One region of the Croceivirga sp. JEA036 genome, then DNA from elsewhere that is predicted to be linked to it. Evidence: riboswitches for the same ligand, from Rfam matches in the RefSeq annotation. Region 1 holds a riboswitch; the other holds the start of a gene.
What was found. A riboswitch is a leader RNA that binds a small molecule or an ion and turns the genes downstream of it on or off. The one in region 1 is predicted to bind thiamine pyrophosphate.
Positions count from the first base shown of each region.

Region 2: another riboswitch for thiamine pyrophosphate. It lies ahead of thiS (sulfur carrier protein ThiS); the one in region 1 lies ahead of HCO57_RS09445 (TonB-dependent receptor).

Region 1 is NZ_JAATON010000003.1:217,235-232,369, forward strand. It holds gene HCO57_RS09410 (DUF3127 domain-containing protein) at 1-304, opposite strand, end outside; gene HCO57_RS09415 (sensor histidine kinase) at 426-1,571, shown strand; gene HCO57_RS09420 (hypothetical protein) at 1,575-1,916, shown strand; gene HCO57_RS09425 (HIT family protein) at 1,913-2,305, opposite strand; gene greA (transcription elongation factor GreA) at 2,378-2,854, opposite strand; gene HCO57_RS09435 (Rieske (2Fe-2S) protein) at 3,024-3,461, shown strand; gene HCO57_RS09440 (Gfo/Idh/MocA family protein) at 3,458-4,453, opposite strand; gene HCO57_RS09445 (TonB-dependent receptor) at 4,571-6,802, opposite strand; TPP riboswitch at 6,898-6,991, opposite strand; gene HCO57_RS16750 (hypothetical protein) at 7,289-7,414, opposite strand; gene HCO57_RS09450 (hybrid sensor histidine kinase/response regulator) at 7,567-9,954, shown strand; gene HCO57_RS09455 (sigma-54-dependent transcriptional regulator) at 9,943-11,313, opposite strand; gene HCO57_RS09460 (hypothetical protein) at 11,450-11,749, opposite strand; gene HCO57_RS09465 (hypothetical protein) at 12,004-12,627, shown strand; gene HCO57_RS09470 (DUF4301 family protein) at 12,655-14,196, opposite strand; gene HCO57_RS09475 (AAA family ATPase) at 14,193-14,756, opposite strand; gene pnuC (nicotinamide riboside transporter PnuC) at 14,717-15,135, opposite strand, start outside.
Region 2 is NZ_JAATON010000001.1:609,936-625,070, forward strand. It holds gene HCO57_RS02310 (PhoH family protein) at 1-701, shown strand, start outside; gene HCO57_RS02315 (phosphoribosylaminoimidazolesuccinocarboxamide synthase) at 705-1,658, shown strand; gene HCO57_RS02320 (DUF4212 domain-containing protein) at 1,846-2,100, shown strand; gene HCO57_RS02325 (sodium:solute symporter family protein) at 2,100-3,875, shown strand; gene acs (acetate--CoA ligase) at 3,903-5,810, shown strand; TPP riboswitch at 5,837-5,928, shown strand; gene thiS (sulfur carrier protein ThiS) at 5,986-6,186, shown strand; gene thiC (phosphomethylpyrimidine synthase ThiC) at 6,206-8,062, shown strand; gene HCO57_RS02345 (thiamine phosphate synthase) at 8,069-8,686, shown strand; gene HCO57_RS02350 (hydroxymethylpyrimidine/phosphomethylpyrimidine kinase) at 8,676-9,473, shown strand; gene thiE (thiamine phosphate synthase) at 9,442-10,098, shown strand; gene HCO57_RS02360 (thiazole synthase) at 10,088-10,876, shown strand; gene thiH (2-iminoacetate synthase ThiH) at 10,876-11,991, shown strand; gene moeB (molybdopterin-synthase adenylyltransferase MoeB) at 11,992-13,056, shown strand; gene HCO57_RS02375 (c-type cytochrome domain-containing protein) at 13,059-15,098, opposite strand; gene HCO57_RS02380 (hypothetical protein) at 15,103-15,135, opposite strand, start outside.

The sequences.
Region 1 (15,135 bases):
TACTGTTGTCTCCACCCTGAGCTTGTTGTTCCAAATTTTCTATTCTCCAACCTTGGATAGAGTTAAAATACTTAGTTTCACCTTGTGGATTAGTCCACTCTCTACCTCTAAGGTTTATGCTCACCTTCACCATTTGTCCTGCACGGTAAGAATTCAATAAATCGCACTTATCTTGTACAAACTCAACTAAAATATGTTGTGGGTATTGCTCTTCTGTGGTTACCACAACTTCTCTTTTTCTAAAACCATTGTTACCATAGGTCTTAGTTTCGTCTATCATTTTAATTCTTCCCTGAACTTCCATCTAAAACTATTTATTGACTTCAAAAATAGGCAATTTAGAGGCTAAATTTAAAATGCAACAAGCGGATGTTTTCAACAATTAATACATTTTGCTTTATCTTTAATCCCATACAACCTATGGAATGAAATTCAATCCTAGAAAACGTACTTCTAACCTAGTGCTACTCCTATCCGCTTTTATTTTTGTAGCGCTAATTCTTTGGAACACCAACAGCTTTTTTAAAAAGTTTAAAGAAGAAGAACGTTTGAAAATGGAAATTTGGGCCACCGCTCAATCAGAATTAATACAAAGCTCAGTAGATAAAGAATTAGGAGACCTTACGCTGAAAGTATTAGGCAACAACACCTCTACTCCTATGATTTTGGTAAATGAAGAAGGCTCCATAAAAACGCACAACATACCTGCAGAATTAGGGAAAGACTCTATTTATATTCAAAATAAAATTGCCCAATTTAAAAGTGAAAATACTCCCATACAAATTATACAAGGAGGTGAACTGTTAGAAACACTGTATTACGGTAATTCTGAAGTGTTGAACAAACTAAAGTTTTATCCACTGGCATTGCTACTTATCATTTGCCTTTTTGCGACCGTCATTTTTTTCTTTTTTAAAACAAATAAAGCTTCTGAACAAAACAAACTTTGGGCAGGTATGGCTAAAGAAACGGCACACCAAATAGGAACACCATTAACCTCTTTATTGGGGTGGAATGAGCTATTAAAAACTGAAGCTATTAATCCGGAAATTACCAAAGAAATTGCTAAAGACATAGATCGCCTACAAACCATTACCGAACGCTTTTCTAAAATTGGCTCTATGCCAGAACTTAAACCACATGATATTGTAGAAGAAACCCGGAAAGCTTACGAGTATCTTAAAAAAAGGAGTTCTAGACTTATCCGTTTTTCCTTTGTAACAGAAATAGATGAATTATTGGTACCTTTAAATCCACCGCTATACAACTGGAGCATTGAAAATTTAGTTAAAAATGGCATAGATGCCATGCGTGGAAAAGGAGATATAGACTTGCACATTGCCTTAAAAGATAACTATGTTTCTATATCTATTACAGACACCGGACACGGAATACCAAAAAGTGAATTTAATGCAATTTTTAATCCTGGAGTAACCACAAAAAAAAGAGGTTGGGGATTAGGGCTTTCTCTAGTTAAAAGAATTGTAGAGGAATACCATAAGGGAAAAATTAAAGTATTAACATCTAGCAAAGAAGGTACAGTAATGCAGATTTTATTAAAAACAAAGTAGGCCATGGCAAAAGAAAAAAATATTGCAATTAAAGAAGTTGAGCTTACCAATAATTGCCCAGAATGTTACAACCAGTTACTAAAACTAACCTTTTACCAAAAACATACCTACAATGCTTTTTTTCATAGAATTACATCTCAAATTTCTCATGAGATTAAATGTAAAACTTGTTATTCTATGATTTACCCTGTAAACTGGACCGAAGATATAGAACGGGTTTTTGAGTATTACAATAAACTAGCTACTCCGGAAAAAAAGGCAACCAAACCAACTACACTTACATTTGTATTAATTACCCTAGCGGTTGTTGCGGTAGGTGTAGGTACATATTTTTTAATTGCTTAAGCCATATTTGCACGTATGCTTGCTGCTATTGCTTCCAACTCCACTGCCTCTACTTTTTCTTTATGTTTAAAAGTGGCATTATGCATGCCTTGTAAGGGAATTAAATGCACGTGTACGTGAGGTACTTCTAAACCGATTACAGTCATCCCTACCCGCTTACAATCTATTGTTGCCTCTATAGCTTTACCTACCTTTCTAGAAAACGCCATTAACCCCATATACGTTTCTTCGTCTAAATCTAATAACTTATCTACCTCTTTTTTAGGTACACAGAGCGTATGCCCCTTTGCATTGGGGTTAATGTCTAGAAACGCAAAAAACTGTTCGTCTTCCGCTATTTTGTAGCAGGGTATTTCGCCATTAATAATTCTTGTAAAAATGCTCGCCATAGTTATGTTTTTACCAAAAAAAATCCTGTCTTTAGTAGACAGGATTAAAGATATTCATTAAAACGAAATAACCTAGTCTCGGGTTATTTCTAATATTTCAAATTGTAAAGTTCCGTTAGGCACCTTTATTTCTGCTACATCGCCCACAGATTTACCTAATAACCCTTTACCAATAGGCGAGGTCACGGATATTTTACCCGTTTTAAGGTTAGCTTCGCTTTCCGCAACTAGGGTATATTTCATTTCCATGCCATTGGCTTGGTTCTTTAATTTTACAGTAGAAAGCACCAATACTTTAGAGGTGTCTAGTTGAGACTCATCTATAATTCTTGCATTGGCAACGGTTTCCTCTAACTTGGCAATTTTCATTTCTAAAAGGCCTTGAGCTTCTTTGGCAGCGTCATACTCTGCATTTTCTGATAAATCGCCTTTGTCTCTTGCTTCTGCAATAGCTTGGGATGCTTTGGGTCTTTCTACATCTCTAAGTTGGTCTAACTCTTCCTTCAACTTCTTTAATCCCTCTGGAGTATAATATGAAACTTTTGACATATATCTTATAATTTAAGCAAAAACACGCAGGAGAAAAATTGTCTTTTCCCTACGTTACGCTTTATTTATTAATTGAAAAATCCTCTGCACAACCACCATATCGTGATTTTTAGAGAGGATTAACGCAAATATACATAATTTTTGACCACTTTTACGGCAAATTTTTAGGATGAGATATTTCTTTTTACTGATTGTCACCCTTTTGCTTTTTGGATGCGATAAAAACACTACAAACAGAAATCCCTTTTTACAAGAGGTGGGCTTCCGGTTTGAACTCAACCTTAATTTACCCCTCTACAGTAATCTAAACAGTGTTGGTAATCCCATTTATGTGGGAAATAATGGTGTAGGCACTCGCGGTGCTTTTGTGATGCGTACTGGGCCAGACACTTTTTTTGCGTTTGAAGCCAGTTGCCCTAATCATGCTCCTAATGAGTGTTCTACTATGACTTTAGATGGGTCAAATGTGGTTTGTAGTTGTGATGACTATGAATACAGTTTATTTTCTGGGTCCATGCTAAACAGACCTGATGACGGTCAGCGCTATTATGACCTTTTGTTTTACAACACAACTGTGGCTGGCAGTTCTGTAATAATTTCTAACTAAATAGCTCCTAAAATCTTATCCATAACCCAACTGGTATGCAATGCCGTTTTCCCTGTAGATGGATGCTCTAAAATTCCAAGCAAGTGTTGCTGTATATTATGCACATGAAATTCTTGTACATGCTTAGGGTGAGGAATAAATAAACTTTCTTCTTGTGTTGCTGTTTTTAGTATCACCGGTTCTTCTCCTAGGACAGAAAATCTAATTTCTCCATTTTCACCCAGAATCACCACCTCATCTTTTGGCTCATGCGTAGCAAAATTCCAAGTGCCTGTACCCAAAACTCCATTAGCGTGTTCCCAAACACCAGAAATTGCATCTTTAGCGGTATATAACCCTTGTTGATTTATAGCGATACCCTTAGCCGAAGTGATATCACCTAATAGAAAACAAAATAAATCTAGGCCGTGACTCGCTAAATCGTCAAAATAGCCTGCTGGCGCAATATTGGCATCTGTACGCCAATTATAGTGTTTGTTTTTATCTAAAGAACTTGCATTTCTAGTCTTTAACCAATGAATGTGTCTTGGTCTACCAATTGCGCTACTATCTAACCATTCTTTCACCTTTAAAAAACGGGGTAAAGACCTACGGTAATACGCTACAAAAAGCGGAATATCTTTCTTTTCAAAAGCCTCATAAATTTCTAAACCCTCCTTGTAAGATGGTGCTAAGGGTTTTTCTATACAACAGGGCTTGCCAACTGCAGCTACTTTTAGCGCAAATTTTTTATGTAAATGCGGTGGTGTAGCAATATAAATTGCATCAATTTCCGGAGAATTGATTAAATCTTCTGCTTTTGTTGTAAAAGCTGGCACCTGATGCCTCTTAGCATAATCTGCCACTTTTTCTGCATCTCTACGCATTACCATCCGTAGTTCAAAGTGTGGCGTAAATTGATAAGGAGGTCCGCTTTTAACTTCTGTAACCGCGCCACAACCCACTATGCCCCAACGTATTGGCTTGTGTGTGAAAAACTCAGATGCTTGCATTATAGTAGAAGTATTTTAGACTATATTAAGCAGAAACACCCTTCACAAATCGAAACAATTGGGGGAACTACACCAAATAGTTTACATCATCTCGGTGCTCAGGGTGTGGATGCAAAGTTAAAAATTAACCAATGCGCCCAACAAGAAATTTATTCCAGCCTGCGGATAATACCCAGCACCTTCTATAGTTGTTATAACTCCTTCAGTACTCCAATCGTCATCGTACGTATAAAAATACCCATTAGAAACTATGTGTTGATCAAATATGTTGTTCACTAAACCAGACAAGACCACACTCTTAACAAAACCATTAGTTGGGATGCTGTATTGTATGTTAAAATCTGTTTGAGAATAACTATCCAATTTAGAACGCGCAGCATCTATATTCCCCATATACTGTTCACCTACTAATTTGGTTAAAAAAGAAAACTGCATATTCTCTACAGGTTTAAATCCAATTACGTTTCCTACCACCAATCCAGGAGAATAGGCAATTTTAGTATTTCCTAAATCTGTCAATTCTCCGTCTCTAGTAAAGAAAAAATCTAAATTTCTATTATCACTTAGTGCTATATTTCCTTGCCATGTAAACCAGTCTCTTTGGTATGCTGCATCAATCTCTAATCCTAATCTGTAGCTATCTCCTACATTAGCACGTACAGGTGCCCCAACATCATTTAATTCCCCAGTTAGAACCAGCTGGTTTTGGTAGCGCATGTAGTAAACATTAGTGTTTACTTGAAAAGATGGACTTACATAACGCCATCCTAATTCAAAATCATTGAGTTTTTCCGGTTTTGGAGTACCGTTTTCATAATCGTTACGATTAGGCTCTCTACTTGCTCTTGCGTAAGAAAAATAGAAATTATTGTTTCTATTTAAATCGAAAGTAATACCCGCCTTAGGATTAAAAAAGTTGAAATCATCATCTACCAATCCCGTATCTTCTCCGTTGGCAGTATAACTAACAGACCTATATTGAGCATCTCCAAACAGGCTCCAATGCTCATCTAACTTGTAATTAGCTTTTACATAACTATTAAAATCTGTTTTACGCGATTGATCAAAATAGTAGTTGTCTCTTATTTCGCTATCCGTGGCGTACCTTGCCCAAATAATTTCTCCAAAATGGTCGCCATCATAGGCATTCCAACCACCACCTATAATCAGGTCTAAATCATCATTTACATAATTAGCAGAAAAAACTGTTCCATAAAAATCGTTATCTAACCATCTTCTTCTAATTACATCTGTTGTATTCAACTCTTCCCCATTCACCTCTAAAGGTGTAAAACCGTAGGTAGCAAAATCATCGTCCTCTTTAAATTGTTCAAAATAACCTCTACCTTTAGTAAAGTGAACTGCTATGTTGGTATTCCAGTTTGCACTCCATTTTTGATTCCAATGTAATTGAAAATGATCTTGTTTGTAGTTATCCTCTTCTTTATCATAAAACTGAATATTACCTGCGTCATCAAAATAAACTCCAGCAACGTTATATGTTGGATTCTCTTTTATATCTGGATTTGCCCCTAATGCAGCCACATATTCTGGTTCAAAACCATACCATGCTTGATAGGTAACCTCGTGCCCACCAAAAAGTAGTGCTTTAATGAGTGTATTATCATCTTTAAAAGAGCCTTGTAAAAAATAAGAATCTAAATCAGAAGATGCTCTATCTATGTACCCATCAGAAGTAATTCTAGAAAGTCGGCCAGAGAATTCAAAATGGTCACTAAGTAAACCTGTCCCAAATTTTACATTGGTTCGCAAGGTATTGTAACTCCCAATAGAGCTTCCTATTTGCGCAAATGCTTCTTCTGAAATAGCATCTGTTAACAAATTTAAACTAGCTCCAAAAGCAGCCGCTCCATTAGTAGATGTCCCCACACCTCTTTGCAACTGTAAACTTTCTGTGGAGGATGCAAAATCTGGCATATTTACCCAAAAAGTACCTTGAGATTCAGCGTCGTTGTACGGTATACCATTTATGGTTACGTTAACACGGGTAGCATCAGAACCTCTTACCCTAATCCCGGTATAACCAACCCCTGCACCAGCGTCTGATGTAGTAACCACAGAAGGTAAAAAGTTCATTAAAATGGGAATATCTTGTCCTAAATTTCTTGGAGCTATTTCTTCCTTATCTAAATCTGAAAATGTAACGGGTGTGGCTTTAGTTACTCTTACTGCTTGCACTAAAACCTCATCTAGTACCACTTTGGTTCCTTGAGTAGTATCTGGAGCTTGATTTTGTGCTACAACTAGTTGTAATCCAAAAAATAATATCCCAAAAACGCTTTGTTTTAAAGCTATGCTACAGCACCTTTTTACTAATGAATAATTCATTCTGATTCGTAATTTAAATACGAATAAAAGGGGTTATTATTCTGTTTTAGCTAATTTTTGCTTTGCTTCTAGTTTTACTAGATGCTTTTTACCATAAACGCTAACCGCGTAATTCCTTGGCAGCATTACCCGCCCAGGTTCAATGGGTATAATCTCAGCCACTCAAAAGCAGCACCCCTTTGAGATGGCGGCAAATGTAATACCTAAAATATAAAAAACAAAAAAGGCCGCCCTGGGGACAGCCTTAAAAGGATCAATCTAACAAACTATTTTGATTCGGGGTACAAGGATAACATGGAAAATTATCTTTGTTTGTAATTGACCTTAGACAACGCATGGTTAGTGTAATATAGCATTATCTTAAGTGTTTATAATGGCAGCTTTTTTTAAGAAAAGGACCGTAAGGTGAGAACCGTACGGCCCTTCCAACCAAATCAACCAACCAATGATCCGCTAGCCTAGTGGCTAAAACGGAATGTGAATAACTTATCTATGAACTTCTGCAGTAACAATTTTTGCCTCAACCCTAATTGTCTTTTCTTCATTTAAATAATGAGATGCTATTGCCAATGCTGTTAAAAATGCTAGTCCGTAAATGATAGACTTTAACACGTCTCTTATTTTTTGTTTCTATAAGTAAGACACCCCTTTTTTAAATGGGTCACATTTTTAAGAAAAAAATTTACGTGTTTGGGTTAACAATTAACTTTTTATTGGTGCTCAAAACTTTGAAACCACAATAAATTTGGGCATTTAGCACAGGTTTGGAAAAACGTAAAAATTTTATTGTAAAGATTGTCTTAAGCTATATAGTATTAGCATCTTTAGCCATTTTAGCTGGATGGTTTTTCTATTTGGAGTTAGAAAATATACTGCCTAAAACGCAAAAAATTAATCCAAAGGAGGAGCGCCTTTTAAAAATAAGTACGCTTACTAATGACATTTATACTGCCGAAAGTCTATCTAAATTAGCTCTGCAACGCAATACAAAAAAAGATTTTGCAGCCTATGCCGTAAAAGTAGACAGCATTCTTTTTTTGATAGACACTCTAAAAATTAGCAGTGAGAGCAACAAACATATTTCGCTACTAGATAGTTTAGCCATATTACTACAGCAGAAAGTAGCCAATAACGACCAACTTAGACGATTAGCAACAAAGAACTATGCAGAAAAGTCTTTAGACAGTCTCATCTTAAAAATAAAAACATTAGAGGCTACCGTGGGCACTATAACCCCGAGAGCTTTGGTGCCCAATTTTGACCAACTACCAGAAGCAACACAAAAAAGTGTGATTGCCTATGCGGAACTACTAAATGAAAATGCCAAACGAGAAGAGGGTGCAGAAAATGAACGTAAGATGGTAGATAGCATCTTAATTGCTACTCAAGATTTACTACTAGATACACGTAAAAAACACTTGCGCCAAAATCAACAAATAGCGAACAAAGAATATCAAATATTACGTACTGATATAGAAATATCACAAAAATTGCGAGACTTAGTGAGCACTTTGGAACAAGAAGTTTTAGCCATTACTGCAAATGCAAACTTAGAACAATCCATCGCCCTAAAAAAAAGCACTAAAAATATTAAGTGGTTAGGCATTCTCGCTTTTATTATCATTCTATTATCCATCTATTTTATCACTAGAGATTTTAGAAGAGTACAACGACTAAGCACACAATTAGAAGCTGCAAATACGTACACCAAGGAATTACTGCAGAGCAGGGAGCAGCTTATTAAAACTGTAAGTCATGATATGCGTAGCCCTTTAGGAGTTATAAAAGGATATGCAGATTTACTGCCAACGGCAAACCGAAAAGAAGACACCGAAAAATACATAAGCAACATACAGGTAGCTGCTAACCATGTAAATAAATTAGCGAATGATTTATTAGACTTTTCTAAGTTAGAGGCTGGCAAATTACTTATAGAACCCACAAATTTTATCCCAGCTCAACTGATAGAGGAGATTGCAACGAGCCTAAAGCCAGCAAATACCGCTGTGGCATTACAATTAGACATAGCAGCAACATTACAGCAAACCTTTAAAACAGATCCATTTAGATTACGCCAAATACTCACTAATTTAATTTCTAACGCATTTAAATTTACCCAAAATGGTTATGTAAAAATTAATGCCGACCTACAAAAGGATGCCCAGTTAAAGATAACCATTGCAGATACAGGCAGCGGAATACCTAAGTCGATACAGCAAACCATTTTTAACGAATTTACGCAAGCAGAAACGAATGTAAAGAAAGAAGGTTATGGTTTGGGACTTACCATAGCGCAGAAACTTACACACCTTTTAGGCGGGAAAATATCTTTTACAAGTGAAGAAAACAAAGGAACTACATTTTATGTAGAAGTACCTGTAGAACATATTGAAACTAATTCCCGTTCCAAATCTACAGATTACAGCTCCAAAAAAGTAGTATTAATTGATGATGATACGAGTCTTTTAGCCTTACTATCTACCTTTTTAGAACAGTTAAACATTCCTCACAAGACCTTTACCAAGCTTTCTGATGTTCCAAAAACGATAGGTTTTGAATATGATATTGTATTTACTGATATGCAAATGCCAACTAACACGGGTTTTGAGGTTTTACACGCATTTAAACAGCAAATGCCGCATTATAAAGGGCAGCCAATTATAGCAATGACTGGAAATAGAACTTTAAATGCACACCGCTGTATAAAGGCAGGTTTTGCTCAACTATTGTACAAGCCTTTTTCTAAAGGAGAGCTGCAATCTGCATTAATGAACCACTTAAAAATAGCATCTACAGTAGACACGGTTAAAAACACCACAAAACAAACGTTTTACTATTTAAATACTGAACCATTAACAGGCTTTTTAGACCCTGCACAGTTAGATGAAAAATTAAGAGAAAATTTAAGAATCTTTTATCAAGAAACCTTAAAAAATTATAGCCTAATAGAGCATGCATTGGCAAGTAAAAATCAGGTTGTCATTAAAGAAATTGCTCACAAAATGCTACCTATGTTTAGGTTGTTGCAGATAAGCGAAGTAATCCCCCACTTAGAACAATTAGAAGCAGAAGCAAAAACAAGATCAAAAGAGCATTTCACCAAAGCCTTAGAAAATGTTTTGAATGAATTAAAAGCTTATTTAAACTTCTAGTTTGTATTGCGCAATTTTATTGTACAAGGTTTTACGGGTAACTTGCAGTAGTTTCGCGGCCTTTGTTTTATTATATTTTGTTTGCTCTAGTGCCTTTAAAATTCTTTTTTTCTCTAATTCTTCCTTGTTTAAAATTAAAGATTCGTCTATGGCGCCAGAAGTTTGTGTTTCTTTTAAAACAGCTTCCTTAATATAGGGCGGCAATAGATTAACCGTAATTTCATTTTCTTGGCAAAGCAATACCATTCTTTTCACTAGATTTTGCAATTCTCTTAAATTACCTGGCCAGGCGTATTGTGTTAGTTTTTGTAATGCATCGGCAGAAAACCCGATAATATTTTTATCTAGCTCAGCGTTCGCTTTATTTAAGAAATAATCTAAGAATAATGGTAAATCTGCCCTTCTTTCTTTTAGGGCAGGGACATTTATAGTAAACTCATTTAAACGGTGGTATAAATCTTCTCTAAACTTACCCTGTGCAACAGCCTGCTGCAAATCTTCATTGGTAGCAGTTACTAGCCTAATATCCACAGAAATTTCTTTGGTACTTCCTACTTTTTTAATCTTACGTTCTTGTAGTGCACGTAATAACTGAATTTGATTTTCATAAGAAAGATTGCCTACCTCATCTAAAAAAAGTGTTCCACCAGAACTTGCTTCAAAACAGCCAATTTTATCCTCTACAGCTCCTGTAAAACTACCTTTTACATGCCCAAAAAATTCACTAGCAGCCAATTCTTTGGGTATTGCGCCACAATCTACCGCAATAAAATTGCCGTTACATCTTCTACTATTTTCATGTATTGCCCTTGCTGTAACTTCTTTTCCTGTGCCACTAGCTCCATTAATGAAAACGGACATGTTGGTGGGTGCCACCAAATTAATATGCTCATTAAGTTTTTCTGCAGCTTCACTTATTCCTACTACTCTTGTAGTGCTTTTTGCATTCTCAATTTTAATTTTAGGTACTACAGATTTTTGTTTGTTTGTAGCAGTATGATTATTCGCTATTAATTTATTGATAATGTTCAGTAAAGCATCTGGAGCAAATGGTTTTGCAATATAATCTGCCGCTCCCTTCTTCATTGCGTCCACCGCGCTACCTACTTCTGCATAGCCCGTCATTACCACTACATGACAATTGGGTTGTTTAGATTTTACAATTTCTAATAAATCTATGCCAGAGCCGTTGGGTAGTCTTAAATCTGTCAATAAAACAGTAAAAGGGGTATTTTCTAATTTTTGTAGCGCATCTTCTAAACCAAAGGAATGTAAAACAGAAAAATTTTGTCGTTCTAAAAATCCTTTGAGCATGTTGCAAAAAGCAACGTCATCATCTACTACTAAAATATTTGGCATATAAGATGGGGTTACTATACAAAGATAGTATTGCCTAAGTCTGCAAAGCCATTAAAAAATCTTAAAAGTGAATACAAATGCATAAAAAAAGACCGCAATTGCGGTCTTTTCAGCGTAATAAACTTAAGCGGATATATTACATATCTAGCCAGTTACCTTCTGCATCTGCGTATAAGGTTTGCTCAGAACCGTCTGCAGCAGTGATTTCTAGTTTAAATTCTTGATTCTCGTTCATGTATGCTTTGTTGATGGTAGCACCAGCAAAATCAGTTTCAACTGCATCAGATACAGCAGCAGGCAGGTCAGACACTGCTATTTCTTTAAATTCTTCTGCGATTACCTCGCTCATGATTCCGTCGTGTAAAGTAGCTGTAGAAGCTGTTACTGCTGATAAACTTCCGATTGCTAATGCTGTGGCAAAAAATAACTTTTTCATTTTGTCTGTGTTTTAATGTTAAACTTTGTTCTAGGTATAGAGGAAAAATAATACCAGAATTAGTGCACCACAGCAAAAAAAGCATAGGTTATTGATTGTCAATGTTATATGCTAATTTTAAATTCTAGCATAGTGTATAAAACACTGTATCCCAATACACAAAGTGTGTAAAAAGGAAACAACAATATGTATACTTTATAAGATTTTGTCACATTCTTTTTTGGCCATCGTCTTTTAAAAAAACCATTTTTAATATGCTCAGGTTTATCCTTCTATTTGTATTGTACATTTCAACTCAAATAAGTTTTGCCAAAGAAGTTGCAGTTACCGTTCAATTTAAGAACAAAACAGATATTGCATTTCAAAAAGGATTTCTAATAATTGAAGAAACCCAGCAAAAAATAGCATTTACAAATACGGCCACAAGACAAGTTCTATTACCACAAAAAGGCAGATACAAATTAGATTTTGTAAGTAAGGGCTTTTTTGCATCTATAAATGCTCCCAAACTCCTAAAAAACAAATCTATTATAACAATAACTCTTTTAGATTCTAATAGTAGTATTCCATTTGTTACAAATACTTACGGCTATGAACTAACACCAACTGTAATAGAAGAGCAGCTGGCTAAAGACACTTTAAATTTTATTATCCATACCATATTACCCACAGATAATAAAAGGCAGGCTGCATTTAAAAAAAACTTTGGTATTGGTTTTATATTTAAAAACTGTGCAATTGACCCAATAAGCTTTGCCAATGCGCAAAAACATAATGCTGCTTTAGCTAACTATTTATTGGATAAATATGGTAATGATTGGCTTATAGCATTACCTGTTACTCCTACAGGTATTAGTATAAAAAAGGACGGATTATAAATCCGTCCTTTTGTTACTGGTAATTTTTTATTGTACTTGATGTGTAGGTTTCAATAAGTCGTTTACCGTTTTTACTGGGTTAAAAGTTACCAACGGTACTTCTACAAATATAGTGTTCCAAAATGCCATAGCACCATTCCAAAGACCTGGTAATTCTAATGCTTTTAGCTCCTTACCCTCTTTGGTCTTACCTGTTATAAAGCCCTGTTTAGTATCTACATATTCTAACAGATTATACTTTTCGCCTTTAAAATTTTTAACTCCACAAACCAAATCTACTGGATTAAAATGGGTACTGTTTTGCAAAATGCTCATTTGAGCACCGTCTTTACTATTAATTTGAGCAGATTCTATAATTTGAAGCGAAACGTTGCCCTCTGTATCTTTAATGAAAAATGGACCACCACCGGGTTCACCCTCGTTTTTTACCATTCCACATACACGGATAGGCCTATTTATCTTTTGTTTAAGTTGAGTAATTTTCTCCTCTGGAGATAACTGTTTAAAATCTGACGAAAAACGCACATTTAACTTGTCTTGTAAAAAAGTAGTTATTTCTTCCAATTTGTCTTCTGAAACCTTATCATTCTCTAATTCCGAGGCATACACAAAGGCCTGCTCTTGAATTTTCAATAACAATCCCGCAAGTATTTTTTTACTTTCTGCTACTGCGGTAAGGTTAGATTCTACCACTACATTATCTATATTTTTTATGAATATGATATCTGCCTCTTGATCATTTAAATTTTCTATTAGCGCTCCATGACCTCCAGGTCTAAAAAGAATGCTCCCATCTGCATTACGAAAGGGAGTATCATCCATGTTTACAGCTATGGTATCTGTAGCCGGCTTTTGATTGGAATATGTAATAGAAAAATTAGTCTCGGTTGCCTTGTTTATTTCGGGTGCAGATTTCGCCTCTTCTTTTGTAAACATTTCTTGATGCTGCGGGGAAATGGTAAAATGTAAATTTGCCATACCTTCACTAGTAGCATACAAAGCAGCTTCTTTTAAATGCTCTTTAAAAGGCGTTGCACTCCCATCTTTATACAAGTGAAACGGTAACAACCCTTTAGGATAAAAACCATAATTGAGCCCTTCCTCTGCCAACATTTCTTTAGCAAAAAGATGTACTTTCTCATCTTCTGAGTTATAAGCACCTTCAATTTTTTGCATAAGTGCCATATAAAAAGGAAAGTTAGGCATACCGTCTCTAAATTTTTTTACCGCCTTATCTCCGGTTTTATCTATATAGGCATCTAGACTTCCTTGCTTTGGATTGTAAGCATCTACAAAATTAAAAATAGCCTTGAACATTCTAGAAGCGGCTCCAGAAGCAGGTACAAACTTTAATAAGTGTAGTTGGTTCTTTTTTGAATCAAATAAAGCAGTAAGTTCTTTTTCTTCTTGTTCTGATAGTTTTACAATACCATCGCCTACCACTGCGGCTTTATCTAAAGTTACAAACGGAATACCTTCTTTAAATGTGGCTATTTGTTGTTGTACTTTTTCCTCTGAAATGCCTTTTTTACTTAGTTGATTTTGGTCTTCGGTAGATAGTTTTATCATGCTGACAGTAGTTTATTGATGATGTTTATAGCTGTTTGTAATCGTTCTTCACGACTACCTTTTAAAATAACAAAATTCTTATCATACTTCTTTAAGGTTTTGTGGAAATAAGCAAACATTTCTTCTCTTTGAGTCGGTTTGTCCCTTAAATCATCCTTTTCCCACGGTACATCTATATAGGTAAGCAAATACAACTGATAATTATTTTCTAGCGCATACTTTTCTAGCAATGGATCACAATACCCTAGATAATACGCTTCTGAGTACACTTTAGTTTCTAATAAATCGGTATCGCAAATCAATATATTTTTTGCTGTTTTAGAAAGTTGATTCTCTAATTGCATTTGTCCCGCCGCTATGGGTAGCAAGTCTTCTGGCTCACAGACTTTTTGCTCTCTATCCCATTTGTTTTGTAAATATTCACGGGCGTATTCTGGAACCCATTTGGTGTTATAATGCGCAGCAAGTGCTTTGGATAAGGTTGTTTTACCAGTAGACTCTGGCCCAAAAAGCACAACTTTTAGGAGGTTGCTGGGCTGTTGTTTAAGCTGTTCTTCCATTGTTTGTATCCTTGAATAGCCAATAGGGTAAATATAAAATATTGCAATGCAAACATTCCCCATCCTCTATAGGCATATAAAGGTACCGTAATTAAATCGCCCACAATCCACAACGTCCAGTTTTCTAACTTTTTTGTTGCCATATACCACATAGCTGTAAAAAAGATACCAGAGGTAACAATATCTATATAATTAGGTATCTCTAACGCCTTACCAAACCACTGGTAAACACTATACGTAATAAACATGGTTAATAAAAAGAAGATAAAACCAATACCTTTTTCTCTAGTGTTGGTTCTAGAAATAACTACAACTTGCTGTTTTTCTTTAGTCCTAGACCAGTTCCACCAACCATAAATACTCATTATGGAGTAGTAGA
Region 2 (15,135 bases), on a different contig from region 1:
AAGAAATACAATCTTCTGCGGCTAGTGGAGAAGTGTTGGTGCATGGGGTTAGCGGTAGGCTTATAAAAGCACAAACCGTGAATCAGCGTAAATTGGTAGATGCTATCATGAAAAATGATATGGTTTTTGCCATTGGACCTGCAGGTACCGGTAAAACCTATACGGGTGTAGCTATGGCCGTAAAAGCGCTGAAAGAAAAGCAGGTAAGACGTATCATTTTAACAAGACCAGCGGTAGAGGCAGGAGAAAACTTAGGTTTTTTACCGGGTGATTTAAAAGAAAAGCTAGACCCTTATATGCAGCCTTTGTATGATGCATTGCGGGATATGATTGCACCAGAAAAACTAGACAAATACATAGAGGACGGCACCATACAAATAGCGCCAATGGCATTTATGCGGGGTAGAACTTTAGACAATGCTTTTGTAATCTTAGACGAGGCCCAAAACACCACCCACGCACAAATGAAAATGTTCCTGACAAGGATGGGTAAAAATGCTAAGTTTTTACTAACGGGAGACCCAGGGCAAATAGATTTGCCACGCCGAGTAATTTCGGGTCTAAAAGAGGCAATTCTTATTTTAAAGAATGTAGAAGGCATTAAAATTATTTATTTGGATGATAAAGATGTGATTCGCCATAAACTTGTAAAGAAAGTAATAGAAGCATATAAAGACATTGAGCATCAAAACCAATTTTAGTAGATGGCTGCAAATACACTAATGGATACCAACTACACCTTTGCCAACCAGCAAGCGGTGTACAAAGGAAAAGTAAGAGAAGTTTACACTTTAAAAAATGACGTTTTGGTAATGGTGGCTACAGACCGCCTTTCTGCATTTGATGTGGTAATGCCAAAAGGAATACCCTACAAAGGACAAATCTTAAACCAGATTGCTACTAAAATGATGGAGGCCACGGCAGATATTGTTCCCAATTGGTTGTTGGCAACGCCAGACCCAAACGTTGCAGTAGGCCAAGCTTGTGAGCCTTTTAAAGTAGAAATGGTGATAAGAGGGTATATGTCTGGACATGCCGCCAGAGAATACAAAGCGGGTAAGCGTAGCTTGTGTGGCGTTCCTATACCAGAGGGGATGAAGGAAAATGATAAATTTCCAGAACCTATAATTACCCCTGCTACAAAAGCAGAAAAAGGAGACCATGATGAGGATATTTCTAAAGAAGATATTTTGGCTAAGGGTATTGTTTCTGAAGCCGATTACGCGGTGCTAGAAAAATATACCAAAGCACTATTTGCAAGGGGTACGGAGATTGCAGCCAAAAGAGGCTTAATCTTAGTGGATACCAAATACGAATTTGGTAAAACGAAAGCAGGAGAAATAGTCTTGATAGATGAAATACACACGCCAGACTCTTCGCGTTACTTTTATGCGGAAGGTTATGACGAAAGACAAGAAAAAGGGGAACCACAGAAACAGTTGTCCAAAGAGTTTGTACGTCAATGGCTTATCAGCAACGGTTTTCAAGGTTTAGAAGGGCAAAGTGTCCCGGATATGAGTGAGGAATACATTGAATCCGTTTCTGATAGGTATATAGAATTGTACGAAAGTATTACTGGGGAAACCTTTGTTAAGGCAGATGTAAGTAATATACACGAACGCATTGGTACCAATGTAAATAGTTACCTAGCTAGTTAATAGGAAATAAACAATACGATTTAGCCCCAATGGTATTCCCGTTGGGGCTTTTTTATTTTTTTCTATTGTTATAAAATGTCGATTTAAGAAATAAGATAGGAATCTATCAATATTTGCGGGTTTTTAGATAGAAATGTTCATTAGTAGCCTATAAAAATTTTCTATCTTTCAGGTTCAAACTGAACCAATGCAAACTGAACTGCGAAAAAAGTATTGGAAACAGAACCTAGTATATCTAGCCATACTTTTGGCTATCTGGTTTTTGGTTTCCTACGGATGTGGCATCCTTTGGGTAGCACAATTAAACACCATTCGCCTAGGTGGCTTTAAACTAGGCTTTTGGTTTGCCCAGCAAGGTGCTGTTTATGTATTTGTCCTTTTAATTTTTGTGTACGTTGCTTTGATGAATCGGTTAGATAAAAAATATAATCTAGACGAGTAATGGGCATACAAACATGGACTTTTATTTTGGTAGGCATCACTTTTGCCTTATATATTGGTATTGCTATATGGTCTAAAGCTGGCTCTACCAAAGAATTTTATGTAGCAGGTGGTGGAGTCTCCCCCTTAGCTAATGGTTTGGCTACCGCTGCGGATTGGATGTCTGCAGCCTCTTTTCTTGGAATGGCAGGGATAATCGCTTTTTCTGGCTATGATGGTTCTGTTTATATCATGGGTTGGACAGGTGGCTATGTACTTCTAGCATTATTATTAGCGCCCTACTTACGTAAGTTCGGAAAATTTACCGTCCCTGATTTTATTGGGGACCGCTATTATTCTAATGTTGCCCGCACGGTTGCTGTAATTGCTGCCTTATTTGTGTCTTTTACCTATGTAGCAGGGCAAATGCGAGGGGTAGGCGTGGTCTTTTCCAGGTTCTTAGATGTAGAGGTAAATACTGGGGTATACATTGGTATGGCGGTAGTTCTTTTTTACGCTTTTTTAGGTGGGATGAAGGGGATTACGTATACCCAAGTAGCACAATATTGCGTACTGATTTTCGCCTTTATGGTGCCTGCTATTTTTATATCGCTCATGGCGACTGGGAACCCAATTCCACAAATAGGTATGGGTGCAAAAGGTAGTGATGGCGTGTATTTGTTAGACAAGTTAGATGGATTGATGACCGAATTAGGCTTTATAGCGTATACAGATGGCAGTAAGTCTAAGATAGATGTATTTTTTATAACAGCAGCTTTGATGATGGGAACGGCAGGTTTACCCCATGTAATCATTCGGTTCTTTACAGTTCCTAAGGTGAAAGATGCGCGTAAATCTGCCGGGTATGCCTTATTGTTTATTGCCATTTTATACACTACTGCTCCAGCGATTGCTGTTTTTGCACGTACCAATCTAATGGAAACCGTACAAGACAAACCCTATAAAGAAATCCCTGCTTGGTTTACCAAATGGGAAGAAACTGGACTTATTGCTTGGACCGATAAAAACGGAGATGGAAAAATTCAATATTTGCCAGGGAGTGCTATAGAAGGCAAGCAACCCCAATTTATCACAGCAAGAGGAGCATCAGGAGAACGTCAAATAAACAACGCAAGTACCAGTGCTAATGAGTTGTATATAGACCGTGATATTACGGTTTTAGCCAATCCTGAAATAGCAGAATTACCCAATTGGGTTATTGCATTGGTGGCTGCAGGCGGTTTAGCGGCTGCCTTGTCTACAGCGGCGGGACTACTGTTGGTAATTTCTACTTCTATTTCTCACGACTTGGTTAAAAAACAAATTGCTCCAAATATTTCTGATAAAAAAGAACTACTTCTGGCACGTGTAGCTTCTCTTTTTGCAGTAGTAGTGGCGGGTTATTTTGGTATTCATCCGCCAGGTTTTGTGGCCTCCGTAGTAGCCTTGGCCTTTGGCTTGGCTGCTTCTTCTTTCTTTCCTGCCATCGTATTAGGCATTTTTAGTAAAAGAATGAATAGGGAAGGAGCCATAGCAGGTATGTTATCAGGTTTGGGAATTACCTGTTTTTACATTGCTAAATTTAAGTTAGGATGGTTAGGAAGTCCAGAAAATGCTACCGCAGACCATTGGTGGTGGGGTATTTCTCCCGAAGGTTTTGGTACCATTGGTATGCTGGTTAACTTTATAGTAGCTCTTCTAGTTGCTAGTATAACTAAAGCACCACCGGTAGAAGTGCAAGAAATAGTAGAAGACATAAGGATACCCACAGGTGCTGGGAAAGCCATAGAACATTAATATAAAATAAACAGCGAATACATAAACATGAGTAATTATCACATAAAACACTTAGAAGAATATTTTCAGGTTTACCGTAGGTCCGTAAGGAATCCAGAGAATTTTTGGGAAGAAATTGCAGAAGAACATTTTTTGTGGCGTAAAAAATGGAATAAGGTGTTGGAGTGGGATTTTGCTAAACCAGAAGTAAAATGGTTTTCGGGAGCACAATTAAACATCACAGAAAATTGTATTGACCGTCATTTGCATGTAAGGGGTGACAAAACAGCGATTTTATTTGAACCGAATAATCCAGATGAACCGGCAGAACATATTAGTTATTTAGAGTTGCATACACGCGTATCTAAATTTGCTAATGTGTTAAAGGATAAAGGCATAAAAAAAGGGGATAGGGTAGTTATTTATTTACCTATGATTCCAGAATTGGCGGTATCGGTTTTAGCTTGTGCACGTATTGGAGCAATACATTCTGTTGTATTTGCTGGTTTTTCAGCTTCGGCATTAGCTACCCGTATAAACGATTGTGAGGCTAAAATGGTAATTACTTCAGACGGTTCATATAGAGGTGCTAAAACCATCGATTTAAAAGGTATTGTAGATGAGGCTTTAGAAGATTGTACTACGGTAGATAAGGTACTTGTTGCCAAGCGAATCAATTCAGACATCCAACTGAAAGAAAATAGAGACGAATGGTTACAACCCTTACTAGATGAAGCCTATGGGGATTGTGTACCAGAGATAATGGATTCAGAAGACCCTCTATTTATTTTGTACACTTCGGGCTCTACGGGTAAACCTAAGGGAATGATGCATACTACTGGTGGATATATGGTATATGCGGCATACTCTTTTAAAAATGTTTTTCAATATCGGGAAGAAGATGTGTATTGGTGTACCGCAGATATTGGATGGATTACGGGTCACTCGTACATTGTTTATGGGCCGTTAGCCAATGGGGCTACTACGGTAATGTTTGAAGGGGTTCCGTCTTATCCCGATTATGGACGCTTCTGGGAAATTGTTCAAAAACATAAGGTGACACAGTTTTATACAGCGCCAACGGCAATTAGGGCCCTGGCAAAAGAAAATATTGATTTTGTAACAAAGTACGATTTATCGTCTTTAAAAGTTTTAGGAACTGTAGGGGAGCCTATAAATGAGGAAGCTTGGCATTGGTACAATGATCATGTTGGCGAAAAGAATTGCCCTATTGTAGATACCTGGTGGCAAACCGAAACAGGGGGTATCATGATATCTCCCATCCCGTTTAGTACGCCTACCAAGCCTACCTATGCCACGCTACCGCTACCAGGTGTACAACCTGCTTTGATGGATGAAAATGGAAAGGAAATTAAAGGCAACCAAGTAGATGGTAGATTGTGTATAAAATACCCTTGGCCCTCTATGGCTAGAACCATTTGGGGCAACCACCAACGCTATAAAGACACCTATTTTTCTGCTTTTGAAAATATGTATTTTACAGGCGATGGAGCATTACGCGATGAGGTAGGCTATTACCGTATTACGGGTAGGGTAGATGATGTAATAATTGTCTCTGGTCATAACCTGGGTACAGCACCTATAGAAGATGCTATAAATGAACACCCTGCGGTGGCAGAATCTGCTATTGTTGGTTTTCCGCATGATATTAAGGGAAATGCACTTTACGGCTTCGTAATTTTAAAAGAAACAGGAGAATCTAGGGATAGAAATAACCTAAGAAATGAGATTAATCAGCAAATTTCTGATAAAATTGGCCCCATTGCAAAGCTAAATAAAATTCAGTTTGTACCTGGACTTCCTAAAACACGTAGTGGTAAGATTATGAGGAGAATACTTCGGAAAATTGCATCTAACGATTTAAGTAATTTAGGCGATACGTCTACCTTGTTAAATCCAGAGGTTGTAGACCAAATCATTAAAGAAGCTTTGTAAAAACAACTTTTTATTCTATATCTTTGGTACAGCTTTAGGGGTGGCCTGTATGGTCTGAGAAATACCCTTTGAACCTGATGCGGCTAATACCGACGAAGGGAAAAGCAATTCAGACGTATTTCCGGATTCGCTATTTTCATTTTCGTGCTATTAGTCCATCTTAATGTAAAAAATTATGGTGGTTACCTTAAATGAGAATAACATTACTACTACAGCCGGAATTTCCTTATCACAATTTGTAGCTACACAATTACCATCTACAGCAGGCATTGCCTTAGCTGTAAATGATGCCGTGGTGTTTAAACAGGACTGGGAAAGTACCGTTTTGCAAGAAGGTGATGCTATTTTGGTTGTAAGAGCCACACAAGGAGGATGAATACAACACAAAACGCATTATGAAAACAGACACCATTCCAAAACCGCAATCCATTACCACAACCCCTTTTCCTAATTCTAAGAAAGTCTATGTACAAGGGCAGCTTTTTCCAGAAATAAAAGTAGCTATGAGAGAGATAGCTTTGGATGATACGGTAGATAGCTTTACCCAGAAAAGAACACCAAATGCGCCAGTTACCGTGTATGATACTAGTGGTCCATACACAGACCCCGAGAAATCCATTGATGTGCACCAGGGGATAGAACGCTTACGCGAGTCTTGGATAATGAACCGTGGGGATGTAGAAGCTTTAGATGATTTTTCTTCCCATTACGCTAATGAGCGTTTAGAGAACACTAATTTAGATGCGCTACGCTTTAATCATATAAAAAAACCGTTGCGCGCTAAAAAAGGCCAAAACGTTTCTCAGATGCACTATGCAAAAAAGGGAATTATTACGCCAGAGATGGAGTATATCGCCATTAGAGAAAATCAGAAATTACAAGAAGTACAGCAGTTGAGTAAACAACATCCTGGGCAATCTTTTGGAGCGGGAATTCCTAAAGTAATTACGCCAGAATTTGTTCGGGATGAGGTAGCCGCTGGTAGGGCTGTAATTCCTAATAATATCAATCATCCAGAAAGTGAACCCATGATTTTAGGTAGAAACTTTTTGGTGAAAATCAATGCCAATATTGGGAATTCTGCCACCACATCTAGCATAGAAGAAGAAGTAGAAAAAGCGGTGTGGGCATGCCGCTGGGGAGCAGACAGCATTATGGACCTGTCTACGGGGCAAAACATTCATGAAACACGAGAATGGATTATTCGCAATTCTCCAGTGCCAGTAGGTACTGTGCCTATTTACCAAGCCTTAGAAAAAGTAAACGGAAAGGCCGAAGACTTGACCTGGGAAATTTTTAGAGACACCCTAATTGAACAAGCAGAACAAGGAGTAGATTATTTTACCATTCATGCAGGGGTACGTTTGGCCTATGTGCCCATGACCGCAAAGCGTATTACAGGAATTGTTTCTCGTGGCGGTTCTATTATGGCCAAATGGTGTTTGGCACACCATAAAGAAAGCTTTTTATATACGCATTTTGAAGATATCTGTGAGATTTTAAAGCAGTACGATGTAGCGTTCTCTTTAGGAGATGGTCTGCGCCCAGGTTCAATTGCAGATGCTAACGATGAGGCTCAATTTGCTGAGCTAGAAACCTTGGGGGAGCTCACAAAAATTGCCTGGAAGCATGATGTGCAAACGTTTATAGAAGGTCCGGGACACGTACCCATGCACATGATTAAAGAAAACATGGACAAGCAATTAGAGGCCTGTGGCGGAGCCCCTTTTTACACCTTAGGCCCTTTAACCACAGATATTGCTCCGGGTTATGACCATATTACCTCTGGTATTGGTGCAGCAATGATTGGTTGGTACGGTACCGCTATGTTGTGCTATGTAACACCAAAAGAACATTTAGGATTACCAAATAAAGACGATGTGCGTACGGGAGTAATTACTTATAAGTTAGCAGCTCACGCAGCAGATTTAGCAAAGGGGCATCCTGGCGCACAATACCGTGACGATGCCTTGAGTAAAGCCCGTTTTGAGTTTAGATGGGAAGACCAGTTTAACTTAAGTCTAGACCCTGAGCGTGCAAGAGAATATCATGATGAGACCTTACCCGCACAAGGTGCAAAAATTGCCCATTTCTGTAGTATGTGCGGTCCTAAATTTTGCTCTATGAAGATTTCTCAAGAAGTAAGGGACTATGCGGCTAAAAAGGAAGTGAATGAGCAGAATGCCTTAGAAGTGGGCATGCAAGAGAAGTCTCAGGAATTTAAGGATAAAGGAAGCGAAGTGTATTTATAGTCATCTATGAAGTTTAAAAGTCCTATTGTGATTACTACGGAGACCTATTATCCGCAAGAAGTGAATTGGATTATAGCACTTTTTGAGGCGGGTTTGGAACGGCTACACCTTAGAAAACCACAATGGGACTTGCAACAATGTAATGCATTGCTTAACGCTATACCTGTAGAATATCACAAACAAATAGTGGTGCATCAACACCATGCATTAGCATCAAAATTTTATTTAGGAGGTATACATTTAAGGGAGAAAGACAGAAATGAAATTAAAATAGACTTGGCTAGTTATTGCCGTAAACAACAGCAAAAAGGCAAAACCGTGAGTACATCCTTTCATCAATTAGAAACAGTTATAACTAAAGGTGATTATTTTAACTATTCGTTTTTAAGTCCAGTTTTTGATAGTACCTCTAAACAAGGATATGCTGGAAAGGGATTTAATGTGATGAACCTGGCCCAAACCATTGTTGCTCTTGGAGGAATAACAAGTACAACTATTACACAAACGAAAGCCTTAGGTTATTCGGGAGTAGCGGTTTTAGGAGGTGTTTGGCAGCATTCTTCTCCGCTTGATGCCTATTTGGCTTTGCAAAAGTCATGGAAAAACCAAGCTTATGAAAACTGAACGCCCCTATGTGCTAACCTTGGCGGGTTTTGACCCTTCTGCGGGTGCAGGTTTGTTGGCTGATATTAAAACTTTTGAGCAACTTCATTGTTATGGTTTGGCGGTGCAGACGGCCAATACCATACAAACAGACGATACCTTTACAGCTTGCCATTGGATAGCCAAGGACATAATTATAGAACAATTGAGCATTGTTTTAAAAAGGTTTCCCGTAGCTTATATTAAAGTCGGCATTGTAGAAAGTTGGTCTGTTTTAGAGGAGCTAATAGGAGTCGTGAAAACAATAAAACCTGAGGCTAAAATAGTTTTTGATCCTATATTTAGTGCTTCGGCCAATTTTGATTTTCATTCAGAAGCATCTATTCAAACCGAAAAACTAGCATTAGAGAATGTGTTAAGCCATTGTTATTTGATAACGCCAAATTATAATGAATTACAAATAATGGCTAATGGAATAGCTACGGAAGATTTCTTAAAGATGCTTTCTACTACCACCAATGTTTTAGTAAAAGGAGGACATAAAAAAATTGAAAAAGGTATAGATCAATTATACACTACAACAGGCACTGTATATGAAATAAAAGGGATTCCAGAGCTATTATCGGCTAAACACGGTACAGGCTGTATTTTGTCTGCTGCACTTGTTGCAGAATTGGCCAAAGGAAAATCGCTTTTAGAGGCCAGCAAAAAGGCAAAAAATTATGTAGAACAACGCATGGGTTCTAATACCACTTTATTGGCATACCATACATCATATGAAAACAAAAATAGACTTAAATACATTTAAGTTACAGTACATCTCTCAAGGAAGCACTGTAGCGGAACATTTACAAAATATTGAGGCAGTATTGACTGCGGGTTGTCAATGGATACAACTTCGTCTCAAGGACACTTCGGCTTCAGTTTATGAACAGGCAGCCCAAGAGGCCAAAAAATTAACAGATGCCCATAATGCTGTATTAATTATCAATGATAATGTTGCGGTGGCAAAAGCGGTCAATGCCACAGGAGTACACTTGGGTTTAACAGATACAAGCCTAGAAGAAGCACGCCTTGCATTAGGTGAGGATGCAATCATTGGTGGTACTGCCAATACTCTAGAAGATTGCTCGGCACGAATTTCTTCTAAAGCAGATTATATAGGGTTGGGACCTTTTAGATTTACAGCAACCAAAAAGAATTTGAGCCCCATTCTTGGTGTTACAGGGTTCCAACAAATAACGACAGCATTGTCTAAAAACGGAGCAAACATTCCTATAGTGGCAATTGGTGGCATTACCCCAGAAGATGTAGCACAAATTGCTACAACAGGAGTGTCAGGGGTTGCCGTTTCTGGAATATTATCGGGTCAGCCCAAAAACTTAAAAACAATCACAGCGCAATTTTTAAATACAACGTACCATGGCAACTAAAGACAATTTAATTCTAGGAGGTAAAGAGTTTACTTCCCGTTTGTTTGCAGGAACAGGAAAATTTGCGAGCATGTCTTTGATGCGTGATGCCATCGTTGCATCCGGTTCGGAATTGGTTACTATGGCTTTAAAAAGAGTTGAGGTGACTAATGAGGAAGACGATATTTTAAAACATATCAATCAGGCAAAAGTAAATCTATTACCCAACACTTCTGGAGTACGTACGGCAAAAGAAGCTGTGTTTGCTGCACAATTAGCGAGAGAGGCATTAGATACAAATTTTATTAAACTAGAAATACACCCAGACCCAAAATACTTATTGCCAGACCCGATTGAAACTCTTAAAGCTGCGGAGGAGCTGGTACAACAAGGTTTTGTGGTGATGCCCTATATCCACGCAGACCCAGTTCTGTGTAAACGTTTAGAAGATGTAGGTGTGCAATGCGTAATGCCATTAGGTGCACCTATTGGCACCAACAAAGGATTGAAAACATTGGAGTTTTTAGAAATTATAATTGCACAAAGTAATGTGCCAGTGGTAGTTGATGCTGGTATAGGAACCCCATCTCATGCGGCACATGCTATGGAAATAGGTGCAGATGCAGTTTTAGTGAATACGGCGATTGCAGTGTCTAAAAATCCTGTGCAAATGGCAGAGGCTTTTAACTGGGCAGTTAAAGCAGGGAGGCAGGCGTATTTAGCTGAATTAGCCCCCACTGCTATGAGTGCCAACGCCAGTAGTCCCTTTACTCAATTTCTATCAGAAACCCAGTTGTAATGAAACAGTTTAAAGAAGTCTTTGAACAATATGATTGGGAAACGGTGGTCCAAGAAATTTATGCGAAGACCCAGGCAGATGTGCAATTAGCCTTGCAAAAAGAGCATCGAAGCTTGGATGACTTTATGGCCTTGATTTCACCTGCGGCAAAGCCTTTCTTAAATCAGATGGCGAATGCGAGCCATGCCCTTACAAAAAAGCGTTTTGGGAACACCATACAAATGTACGCACCCTTGTATTTAAGTAATGAATGCCAAAATATTTGTACGTATTGTGGCTTTAGCATGACGAATAAAATTCCAAGAAAAACGCTTACCGACGAGGAAATTTTGAAAGAAGCATCGTATTTAAAAACAAAGGGTTTTGATCATGTATTGTTAGTCACAGGAGAAGCTAATAGAACTGTTGGTGTAGACTATTTAAACAATGCTATTCAGTTACTAAGAACACATTTTGCCAATATTGCTATAGAAGTACAGCCTTTAGATACGGAAGAATATAAGCGCTTAATTAATAGTGGTTTGTATGCGGTTTTGGTATACCAAGAAACGTATCACCAAGCGGAATACAAAAAACACCATCCAAAAGGTAGAAAGTCCAATTTTGATTACCGTCTAGAAACACCAGACAGATTAGGAAAAGCAGGTATACATAAGATTGGACTTGGAGCCTTATTAGGCTTAGAAAATTGGCGTGCCGATAGTTTTTTTAATGCTTTACATTTTAAATATTTGCAACGTACCTACTGGCAGACCAAATATTCCATCTCTTTTCCTAGATTACGCCCACATTCCGGTGGTCTAGAACCTAAGGTGGTTATGACAGATGCGGATTTGGTACAATTAATTTGTGCTTACCGACTTTTAGATGAGGATGTGGAATTATCAATTTCTACAAGAGAGAGTATTCCTTTTAGGCAAAATATTGTCAATCTAGGAATCAACTCCATCAGTGCGGAGTCAAAAACAAATCCAGGGGGGTACGTGGTGGAGCCAGAATCCTTGGAACAATTTGAAATTTCTGATGAACGTCCCACGGAAGAGGTGGTAGCTATGCTAGAAGCACAAGGCTTAGATGTGGTTTGGAAAGATTGGGAACATTTTAGTGCTATTTAAATGAAACTATCACAGGAAGAAGCAAACCAATATCACCGCCATCTTATATTGGATGAGGTTGGTGTAGCAGGGCAATTAAAGTTGAAAACGGCTAAAGTTTTAGTTATTGGTGCAGGTGGTTTAGGATGCCCCATTTTACAATATTTGGCTGCGGCAGGTGTAGGAACTTTAGGCATTATTGATGACGATGTAGTAGCGATAAGCAATCTACAACGGCAGATTCTTTACAGTACAGATACCGTAGGACAACCAAAGGTAGATGTGGCTAAAAAAAGATTGGAAGCGATGAATCCCCATGTAAATATAATAGCCCATAACACGCGTCTTACACGCGATAATGCTTTAGAAATTATCAGGAAATATGATATAGTTGTAGATGGGAGCGACAATTTTGCCACCCGCTATTTGGTAAATGATGCTTGTGTTTTAGCAGATAAGCCCTTAGTTTTTGGGTCTATTTTTAAGTTTGATGGACAAGTGACCGTTTTTAACTACCAAAATGGCCCCACTTACAGGTGTCTCTATCCAAATCCGCCTGCAGAAGATACGGTACCTAATTGCTCAGAAATTGGGGTATTAGGCGTTTTGCCAGGTATAATAGGGGGATTACAAGCCAGCGAAACCTTAAAAATAATTTTGGGTTTAGGAACGGTATTGAGTGGAACTTTACTACAAATAGATGTATTGTCTGGTAAGCAATTAAAACTAAATTTTAAGCGTAACCCAGAAATTAATATTACTGAGTTATTGCCCAATTATGAGGCATTTTGTGGTATTTCATCATCAGTCCAAGAACTTACATGGGCCAAAGTACAAGAAAACCCAATTCACTATAACTTGCTAGATGTACGTACTCTAGAAGAACGAGAAGCGCACCATTTAGGAGGCTTACACATTCCATTGTCTGATTTAAGTACCCAATGGAATAGGATACCAATTAGCGAAAACCTTGTGGTCTATTGCCAATCAGGAAAAAGAAGCGCTAAGGCTATCCATGTTCTAAAGGAACACTTAAAAGAAACCACTTTATATAGTTTAAAAGGTGGTGTAAACGCAACGCTTTAATATCAGTTTAAAACCACTTCATCAATAAAAATAAAGCTATTACCTCCAGGGTCTGTGTGCCATTCTGGGTTTTTACCTTGGTTTACAATTTCCAATTGAATTCCTTTAACTTTTATCGTATCAAATTCTAAGGTGATGAGGTTGCGTTGTACATCAACATTAGGCTCGTTTTTACCTAAATCAATGGTTTTTAAGGTCTTTTTAGCCCCATTTTCGGTAATTCCTATCACTTTATAGCCTATAGGCGAAAAAATCCAACTAGTGGGTGCGGATAAATGACTAACACTTATACTACTTATTTCTTTGTTTTCATCAAATAGAAACGTACCCTTCAAGTTTTGTTCTTCGTATCCTAACCATTTACCATCTACAAAATTGGTGCTTCCTCGTTTACCATCAAATAAGGTTACTTCATGCTGTGCTGCATATTTTTCGTGTGGTTTGGCATGCAATTTTCCTTCTTTAATAGGGATGCCACTTTTTATAAAGTCGCGCTTGGTATATTCACTTTTGCCCCAACCTTCTTTTTCACTAAAAGCCAAAACTGTCTGGGTTTTAGAAATGTAAAATGGATGGGTATAGACCTTAAATAGCGTGTCGCTAGCTTTATTTATCACTCCAAAAAAGGTAGTTGCTTCCTCAAAAGAAGTTTCTATAGTTATACGTAGCGAATCTTTAAAAACTTCTTGATTGGCTACAATTACAGGCGATGTTATTTTACTCGCTTTAAATTTTTCATTGATATCCAATCCTTGTAAAATAATATTTGCGTTACTTAAGGATGTAATGCTTTCTTGCGTTAAAGATTGCGGCGTAATATAAACATGGGTTAATTTTTTGTGCTGCCCCAACTGTTCAGAATTGAGCTTTTTAATAGGAGTGCCAAAAAGGTTTAAAGAGGTTAGATACGGTTTGTTTTTTAGCTTTTCTATGCCCTTGTCGGTTACCGCAGTACTATTAAGCTGCAGTTTTATAAGGTTGTTGTATGGCTTAAGCGCTGTTATTAAATCGTCATTGAAATTGGTGTAACTAAGATTGATTTCTACCACATTAGATGCTATATTTTCTAAAGCATCAAAATGGCTAGTTGTTATATTTTTTTGGCGGTTAAAATTGGCTATGAGTAACGGGTTTTCTTCGGATAACTGCTGTAAAGAAATTCCCATTTTTGTAATTCTTTCCAAATCTTCTCTTGGAATAAAGTTTGCATTTTTCGCCAATTGAGACAAATCGCTCTGGTCTTCTTCTAAACTTACCAAGTATGGTTCTAAATGCTTATCTTTATCTAAATCTTCAACAGCACAATCAAAACAGTTCTCGTTTTTAATCCACCAATCTAAGAGCGTAATCTCTTCTGCACTTAGTTGTTGTTTTCCTTTTGGAGGCATGTGTTCATCATCTTCCATAGGCAAGTGTAGCCGATGCATAAATAAATTGGTATTATGACCAGAAATGGTATCGAATAAAAAACCACTTTCTCCGCCTGCTAAAATTTCTGTTTTAGAAGTTAATAACAATCCACCCTTAGCTTTGGATGTATTATGGCAGCTTACGCACTTTGCTTCTAGTACAGGTTGCACCAATTCTGCGTATACCTGAGCCTTTTCTATATCCGCAATAGCTATTGACTTTGGACTATGGTCTGTAAATAAAAAATCTTCACCATGCGTCATGTTACCACCAAAATGCCCTGTTAAGGAAAGCAATACTATACCTATGACGAGTAATAGATTATAAATTTTTCTATAAATAGCTTTGGAACAATAGCGTAATACAAACAAGGTTATAGCGCATAGGGTAAAGGTTATACCCATCCATTTGTGATTGTTGAGCATGTCTACATCATAACCACCATTATCTCCTAAAAACCAACCGGTAGCGATTGATAATAATGAGAAGAATATGGTAATGGCTAGTATAAATAATATGGTTTCTTTTTGGTCTTTTTTACGTATCCACTGCCATAATTCTAGTAAAAACGCCAGTATAAAAATGCCTATGGGCAAGTGTACCAATAAGGGGTGCAAGTTTGCTAAATTCATTTGGTCAATTAATCAGTAGTTCGTCTATAAACAGCCA